Regions from separate parts of the Paenibacillus sp. JL3B1040 genome, predicted to be linked through region 1. Evidence: a T-box and tRNA genes for the amino acid it is inferred to sense, from the RefSeq annotation. Region 1 holds a T-box; the other holds one or more tRNA genes.
The links. The T-box of region 1 lies ahead of leuS (leucine--tRNA ligase). A T-box ahead of a tRNA ligase gene usually reads a tRNA of that ligase, here a tRNA-Leu.
Positions count from the first base shown of each region.

Region 2: it encodes a tRNA-Leu, which carries the amino acid that the T-box ahead of leuS (leucine--tRNA ligase) is inferred to sense. The anticodon was not compared.

Region 1 covers NZ_CM169317.1:3,770,271-3,774,391, forward strand. Annotated here, with positions in the region: gene leuS (leucine--tRNA ligase) at 1-1,904, opposite strand, end outside; T-box leader at 2,025-2,242, opposite strand; gene ACZF99_RS17115 (glycoside hydrolase family 3 C-terminal domain-containing protein) at 2,337-4,121, opposite strand, start outside.
Region 2 covers NZ_CM169317.1:3,587,821-3,591,941, forward strand. Annotated here, with positions in the region: gene ACZF99_RS16310 (Ig-like domain-containing protein) at 1-1,160, opposite strand, end outside; tRNA gene ACZF99_RS16315 (tRNA-Leu) at 1,344-1,429, opposite strand; gene ACZF99_RS16320 (hypothetical protein) at 1,593-1,796, shown strand; gene ACZF99_RS16325 (aspartyl-phosphate phosphatase Spo0E family protein) at 2,318-2,476, shown strand; gene ACZF99_RS16330 (DUF6199 family natural product biosynthesis protein) at 2,861-2,998, shown strand; tRNA gene ACZF99_RS16335 (tRNA-Ile) at 3,090-3,163, opposite strand; tRNA gene ACZF99_RS16340 (tRNA-Met) at 3,177-3,250, opposite strand; gene ACZF99_RS16345 (hypothetical protein) at 3,311-3,490, opposite strand; gene ACZF99_RS16350 (ABC transporter substrate-binding protein) at 3,632-4,121, opposite strand, start outside.

The sequences.
Region 1 (4,121 bases):
AAGAAGCGGTGAATGCCCTCCACGCCGCTGGCGCTCCACGGTTTGGTCGCTTCCAGCGGCCCCATGAACATTTCATAGACGCGCAGCGTATCCGCGCCGTATTCGTTTACGATTTCGTCCGGATTGATGACGTTGCCGCGGGATTTACTCATCTTCTCGTTGTTGGTGCCGAGAATCATCCCCTGGTTCACCAGCTTGTGGAACGGTTCCTTGGTCGTGACTACGCCGAGATCGTACAGCACTTTGTGCCAGAAGCGGGCATAGAGCAGGTGAAGCACCGCATGCTCGGCTCCGCCGATGTAAAGATCGACCGGCAGCCATTCCTGCTGCTTCTCCTTCGAGCACAGCTCCTTGTCGTTGTGCGGGTCGATATAACGCAGGTAATACCAGCAGCTGCCGGCCCATTGCGGCATCGTGTTCGTCTCGCGGCGAGCCGGCTTGCCCGTTTTCGGATCCACGGTGTTCACCCAGTCGGTAACGTTCGCCAGCGGCGACTCCCCGGTACCCGACGGCTTGATTGCGTCGACGTCCGGCAGGACGAGCGGTAGCTGATCTTCCGGCACCGGCTTCATCGTGCCGTCTTCCAGATGCAGAATCGGGATCGGTTCGCCCCAATACCGTTGGCGGCTGAACAACCAGTCGCGCAAGCGGTAAGTCACTTTGCCGCGGCCTTTGCCGTTCTCCTCCAACCAGGAGATCATCTTCTTGATCCCTTCCTCTTTGCCCAGCCCGTTCAGGAAGCCGGAGTTCACATGCGCCCCGTCGCCCGTATAAGCCGCCTTCGCCAGATCGCCGCCTTCGAGCACCTCGATGATCGGCAGCTCGAACTGTTTGGCGAATTCATAGTCGCGCTCGTCATGTCCCGGCACGGCCATGATCGCGCCGGTACCGTAACCCGCCAGCACGTAGTCGGCGATCCAGATCGGCAGCTTCGCGCCGTTCACCGGATTGATCGCGTAAGCGCCGGTGAAGACCCCGGTTTTCTCCTTCGCCAAATCGGTACGCTCCAGATCGCTTTTGCGCGCGGCTTGGTCCTGGTAGGCTTGAACCGCTTCACGTTGACCGTCCGTCGTAATCGTCCTGACCAGTTCATGCTCCGGCGCAAGCACCGCATAGGTGGCCCCGAACAGCGTATCCGGGCGCGTCGTAAAGACGGTCAGGGAGGCGTCCTGGCCTTCGACCTCGAACACGACTTCGGCTCCTTCGGATTTTCCGATCCAGTTGCGCTGCATGTCCTTGATGCTTTCCGACCAATCGAGTTCCTCGAGGTCCTCCAGCAGCCGTTCGGCGTATTCGGTGATTTTCAGCACCCACTGGCGCATCGGCTTGCGGATGACCGGATGGCCGCCGCGTTCGCTCTTGCCGTCGATGACCTCCTCGTTCGCCAATACCGTCCCGAGTGCCGGACACCAGTTTACCGGAACTTCGGCCACATAAGCCAACCCTTTGTTGTACAGCTGGATAAAAATCCATTGCGTCCATTTGTAATAATCCGGATCGGTCGTGCTGATCTCGCGGTCCCAATCGTAGGAGAAGCCCAGCGATTTGATCTGACGCCGGAAATTGTTGATGTTCTTGACCGTGATGTCGCGCGGATGCTCACCCGTATCGAGCGCATGCTGCTCCGCCGGTAGGCCGAAAGCGTCCCAGCCCATCGGATGCAGCACATTGTAGCCGCGCATCCGTTTAAAGCGGGAGACGATATCCGTGGCCGTATATCCCTCCGGATGGCCTACGTGCAGACCCGCTCCCGATGGATAAGGGAACATGTCGAGCGCGTAAAACTTCGGTTTGCCCGCCTCTTCCCGTGTTTTGAAGGTGTGATGCTCATCCCAGTATGCCTGCCACTTCGGTTCGATGGCCTGGGCCCGGTAAACGTCATGGGGCACGTTTTGGTCCGCCATAATTCAATATCCTCCTTGAGCTTGCTATGATTTAGTAAGGGTTCATCAAGCCCGGCCCAAAGCCGGCGTTCTGAACTTCCTTGCAAAAAACAAAAACCTCCCGACCCGTAGCGTATCATCGCTAGGGACGAGAGGAGATTTCCCGTGGTACCACCCTAGTTAGCGTCGGACATGCTTTGTCCTAGCTCCCTTTGCACCCTTAACGCGGGCAAAACGATGATGATTTGAGGCATCATAACTCCAAGGCGAGTTCGTCTGCATTCCCCAACCGGCTTGCACCAAACGCCGGCTCTCTGGATGGCGGAATCCAAATTACTATTCCTCTTCAAAGTTCCACAATATAGAATTGGATTATCAATCATTATATCCAATTCGCCGCCCTAAAGTCAACGGCGGACCTTCGCTCCAGTCGAGCAAAGATCCGCCGCCGAATTAGTTGCGATTAACCCGGTTTAGCAATGTCTCCATGTCTCTTTCCCGGAGACCGCCCTTGCTAAGCGAGACAAGCGCCCGCAGCGGCAGGAAATGCAGATCGGCCTCGGCGATATCCGCGGGTTTGTCCTCCGGAAAGATGCCGCTGTTCGCTTTAAATTGCTCAATCAACTCCAGCGTCAACCGGTCAAGCTCTCCTCCCGCAAGCAGATCGCCTAAGGTCGAATTCCGCGTAAACCGACGCTCTCTCTTAGCCGTGCTCTCTACAAAAACCGATGCTTCGGCCGCGATGTCCCGGGATGAACGACCGATCAGAATATCGAACACACCGCTCTCGACGTACCAGTCCCCCAGCTCGGTGTCATAGTAGGCGAACGCTCTTCGGTTCAGCTCGAAGACTACCGTCTTCTCTTCCCCCGGCTCCAGTTCGATCTTCTCAAAGGCCTTCAGCTCCCGGGGCGGACGGGCTGCGCTAGATTCCCGATCGCCGACGTACAACTGTACGATCTCCTTGCCGGTGACTCCGCCGGTATTTTTCACCCGTACGCTGACCGTTAAGGTCTCATCCTCCCGGATCCGGGAATCGCCCAGAATCAAATCGCTGTATTCGAACCGGGTATAGCTCAGACCGTGACCAAACGGGAACAGCGGCTCGATCGCTTTGGCGTCATAGTACCGGTAACCGACGAATATTCCTTCTCGATATTCGGCCCGGTCATTCTCGCCCGGAAAGAAGGGGTGGGAAGGGTTGTGCTCCAAATCCGCCGGGAAGGTCTCGGCCAGCTTGCCGCATGGATTGGCGTCGCCGAACAGCAGATCGGCCAACGCTCCGCCACTCGCCTGTCCGCCCAAATATGCTTCGAGCACGGCCCGGGTATTGCCGATCCAAGGCATTTCCACCGGCGAGCCGTTGCTAAGGACAACGACCAAATTGCGCTGGACGCGGGCTACTTCCTCAATCAGGCGGATATGATTATCCGGTAAGCGCAGATGCTTGCGGTCATATCCTTCCGTTTCATAGCGGTCCGGCAAACCGGCAAAAATCACGGCAACGTCCGCCGTCTTGGCCGTTTCCACGGCTTCCGCAAGCAAAGCGGCATCCACCTCGTCATCGTCCAGACGGTATCCTTGCGCATAGTTGAGCTGTGCCGGGTTCTCTACCTTACGGCCGATTTCTTCATAAATATCATCCAGCCGGGTAGGCACAATATGCGAGCTGCCCCCACCCTGATATCTCGGCTGCCGCGCAAAGCCGCCGATAACGGCGAGGTTTGCCGACTTGGAGAGCGGAAGTATTCCTTGTTCGTTCCTGAGCAGTACCATGCTTTCGCGGGCAATCCTCCGGGCTAATTCATGATGCTCCGCCACATCGAAGGAAGCTTGCTCTCGCTTGGCCGCATGACCCTTGAACGCCAACTCCAGCAGCGCCTTCACCGCTCGATCCAGCACCGCTTCGTCCAGTTCGCCGTTGCGCACAGCTTGCACGATTTTCGCGTCGCCTTCGCCGAGGCTGAACGGCATCTCCAGATCGAGTCCGGCCCGCAGCCCGGCGACCCGTTCATTAACCGCCCCCCAATCGGATACGACGACTCCATCAAACCCCCATTCTTCCCGCAGAATGTCGGTAAGCAGCGTCTTGTTCTCGGCGCAGTATTCCCCATTTACCCGATTGTAAGCGGTCATTACTGTCCACGGGCGGCCTACCTTCACCGCGCCTTCAAAGCTGGCCAGGTAAATCTCCCGCAGCGTCCGTTCGTCCGCGACCGCGTCCACCGTCATTTTGCG
Region 2 (4,121 bases), 180 kb from region 1:
CCCTGATAGCTCGCTTTAATGGTCGTGGTTCCGGCCGCTTTGGTCGAAATGACGCCATTTGCATCCACGGTTGCGATTAATTTGTTGGAGGAAGACCAGTTAGCTTGGCTGGTGACATCCTTGGTTTCATTGGCGCTGCTTCTCACACCGGCATGCATGCTCAGCGTTTCGCCGATGAACACCGTTTGATCGCCGGACGGCGTCAGCAGAATAGCCTCGTACGGCGCGCGCACGTAGATGTCTACGCTCACTTGAGCACCGTGATAGGTGGCGGTAATCGTCGTTTTGCCCGTCGACAAAATCTTAACGACCCCCTCTTCCACGGTAGCGACACCGTTATCCGAAGAAGCCCAGGTCGCTTTGTCCGAAACGTCATTTGTGTTATTCAAATCGCTGGCCAACACCGTCTTAACCCGAAGCTTCACTTCTTTGTCGGCCGTGATTTGCTCCAGATCTTCCTCCTCGCCGATGACGACGTCGGATGAGCCCTCGACCCGGTACATTTTCAAACCAGAATACGGGGAAGTGACCTTGGCTTTGAACGAAGCGGTCAGACCGGCATATTTGGCCGTAATCGTGGCTTCCCCGGCGCTGACCAAAGTGATTTTACCCTTCTCGATCGTTAGTACGCCGGTATTGGAGGAAGACCACTCCGCGTCGGCCGTAACGTCCTTCGGTTCAATCGCCCCATTGTCCACCTTTGCCTTGGCCGTGACGGTCAGATCCGATTCGGAGCTGTCCAGGCTATATTTTCCGTCCAACTTGTAATCCAAGGTTAATGCGGAGTAGGTATCCGTAACTTTAATGGTGATAATCGAAACGGACCCGACTTCCGTGGTTGGGTTGTTATATTCCGCCGTTACGGTAGCCGTACCGCTTTTCAGGGCTGTTACCAAACCACCGCTGACCTTAACTACGCTAACGTCAGAGGTTGTCCAATTTACAGTAGTGGTCACATCTTTTGTGCCACCCCCTTCTAGTAAAGCATTAACTTTCAACTGCTTCGTCTTGCCCACGCCGAGCTCAATGGTCGTATTCGCTCCCTCGATATTAATCTCCTTGATGTCCCCAGTCGCCGCAAACACGCCTGTCGGAACCATCACCGAAAGGAGCAGCGTCATAATGAGCAGCCAATACGTCATTTTCCTGTTAGCAATCATTGATTTCTCTCCTTTATCCTTATTGCTAAATCATGCTAAATTACCGGAACCTTTTTCCAGCCCTCTGCGTTTTATATCGACATTTGGTAGTCGTTTCGTAATGTTTTGAATCGAAAATAATCCTTTTTTCCTATATAAAAAGAGAGCCTATTCGCCTACCGAATACGCTCTCTCCTTTAAAGATGCCGAGGACCGGGCTCGAACCGGTACGGTTGTCACCAACCGCAGGATTTTAAGTCCTGTGCGTCTGCCTATTCCGCCACCCCGGCATAACTTGAAAAAATCCCGTATCTAAGATTATATACAGAAACGACATTAAATTCAACCAAATATTCGAGCCCGTCTCGTCCGATAAACTATTCGATCGTAATTTGTGGTAAGTTGTTTGTAGCGTTGATCGTTCTAATTTCTGAAAAGGTGAGGTTTGGTTTCATGCATGAATTAAAAATGGCGGTTACGCTCGGTCACCAAGTAGTCGTGCAACTGCACGACGGACAAATGATGACCGGACTGCCCAAGTGGGGTTCCGCGCCCGACAAGGTACAGCTGCGCACGGCGGAAGGAGCCGTGTGGGTCCGGCTTGACGAAATCCATCACGTAACGCGGATCATCCCGTTTGGAAAGTCTCCGGATTAGCTTGCAACCTTTTTATTAGCCCTCCTCTAGGTGTTGTTACAACACAAATAACAAGACGAGGTAAGCCCCCATGTTCAAACGTAATCCAGCCTGTTGTCCGCCGCAGCCATGTTGGGTCTGTCGCTAGCTGGAGAAGGCCTCGCACCCGTAGGCACCTTTTATGACGTGGCCATCGGCAGCTCCGATATTCGTGCAGAGGCCCCCCTAATAATGCGGTTGAATCCTTAACCGCCCCCCTGCCCCGTCTCAGGGCGGCAAGTAATCGCGTTTCTATCAACGGTGAAGGACCGCCCGGCGGTCCTTTTTACTTCCGTAAAACCTTCAATTTAAACAAAATTCACCGGATCGACAGTTTTTTGCATTTTATCTCAGGATTTAGGGAGGATTTACAAAAACGGACATAGAAAGTATAGTTACCACTTTAGCCTGGTGCGGACAGATATAAAGTGGGATCCGCAGGACGGTCGCCAGTGCACAGCGGACGTATGACATAGATACTTCAATTCTGGGAGTTGTTCGCCTTGGATCTGATCTTCAAAATTGAAGAGCTCCGGATGGAATTAAACCGACTCGCCGGAAGCAAACGTCTGGCCGATCGAGAATTGGTCAAGATAAGTCAACGACTGGACGAATTGCTCAACGAATATCATCGTTTGGTGATCCAAAAGCAATTCAAATGATTCAGGGAGCCGCGAAAGCGGCTCCTTTTTCTATACATTCCAACCCTAGAACCTGCCATCTTCCAAAAGAGGGAACGTTTGTCGTTCTGGAAAGCTTCTCCAAGAATCGCAACTGTGGAGAACGTTAAACGTATATCTATCATAGATAAGAATTCGTACAGGAGGGCACCCCTACCTATGAAGATCAACAACTCCCGTTTAACCAAATGGGCGGATTGGCTTACCTGGATTTCAGACATCATAGCGTATCTGCCCCGGCTTATTTTAAAATGGGTTCAAAATGGTTAAGGAGGGCTTAGTATCCGATTTCTCCTTGTCATCGTCTCATTTGTCTTTATCGGCTTAGGGATCCTCGTCCGCAGAAAACCCGATGTATTCTGGCGAATGAATGAGTCTTGGAAGGTCCTGGGGGATGCCGAACCCAGCGAGGCCTACCTGGAATCCATGAGATTCAGAGGTTTCATTAGCCTTATCATCGGCGGGTATTTTCTAGTTTGGGCCATACTGGTGATCGTGCTGTAACCGGAGTTTTGTACGCAGTGTTGGCCACTCACGCCCCTATAACTCCAAAACATAGCAAAACCCCCTTGATAATCAAGGGGGTTCGCGCATATGGGCCCTACAGGACTCGAACCTGTGACCAATCGGTTATGAGCCGACCGCTCTAACCAACTGAGCTAAGGGCCCGGAGAAACTTGGATTGCGGGGGCAGGATTTGAACCTGCGGCCTTCGGGTTATGAGCCCGACGAGCTACCGGGCTGCTCCACCCCGCGTCAATAAATAGCGACAATTAATAATATACACGATTCCCATGGGAGGCGTCAAGCGGTACATCATGGAATAAAACGCACACCGTATTTGCCCTTGCGGGAGCGGAAGATTTCGATTTGCCGCATGTCGTCGAAACCGTAGATCCAGCCGTCTTGCTCCAAGCGCCGAGCCAGGCACCCGGCTTGGAATTTCGTTCTGTACAATTTATTAAAATAGACCCAACGCATAACTTTTCCGTCCATCCTTTCGTAGATTCGCAATTGTCCTTGCCTTGCCTATAGAATGCCCAATCTTAACAAAAAAAGCCGCCGGATCTCGTCCGGCGGCCTCATGTTGACCTGGTAATTTTTGTACTTTCCGGGAAAAACGGCTTAACCTTTACCTTACGCTGCGCCCCCTTCATTCGGAACGAATGGCGTGCCATCCTCTTGAAATTGGGTTTTCGGATTGTTTTTAATCTCCTGCAGCATCTTGTTGCCCTTCTCTTCCCACTCTTTGAGCGCTTCCGCCGGCGTCTTCTTGTTATCCAGCACTTCCTGGAAGAATCTGCGTCCATTGTCGGTCACGCTGTAAAGACCCGGTTTCTCGCTCATCAGCTTATCCTGCTTCGGATCGGTTGGCGGCGTCGGCTTCAGCATATAAAACGCTTGAATGTTGTAATCCAAACCCATTTTCGGTTTGATGTACGTTTTGCGGGCCAGCATTTCATACGAGTTGCTGCGGGATTTCAGCTTTGCCCAATCCTCGCCATTAATGAACTTGATGAAGTCCCAAGCCGTTTCGGCGTTTGGAGCGGCGCTGTTGATGGCAAACGTATTGCTGAGCCAGATGTTGCCCCCGACGCCCGGTTTTTCGGGATGAACCGGAACGGTA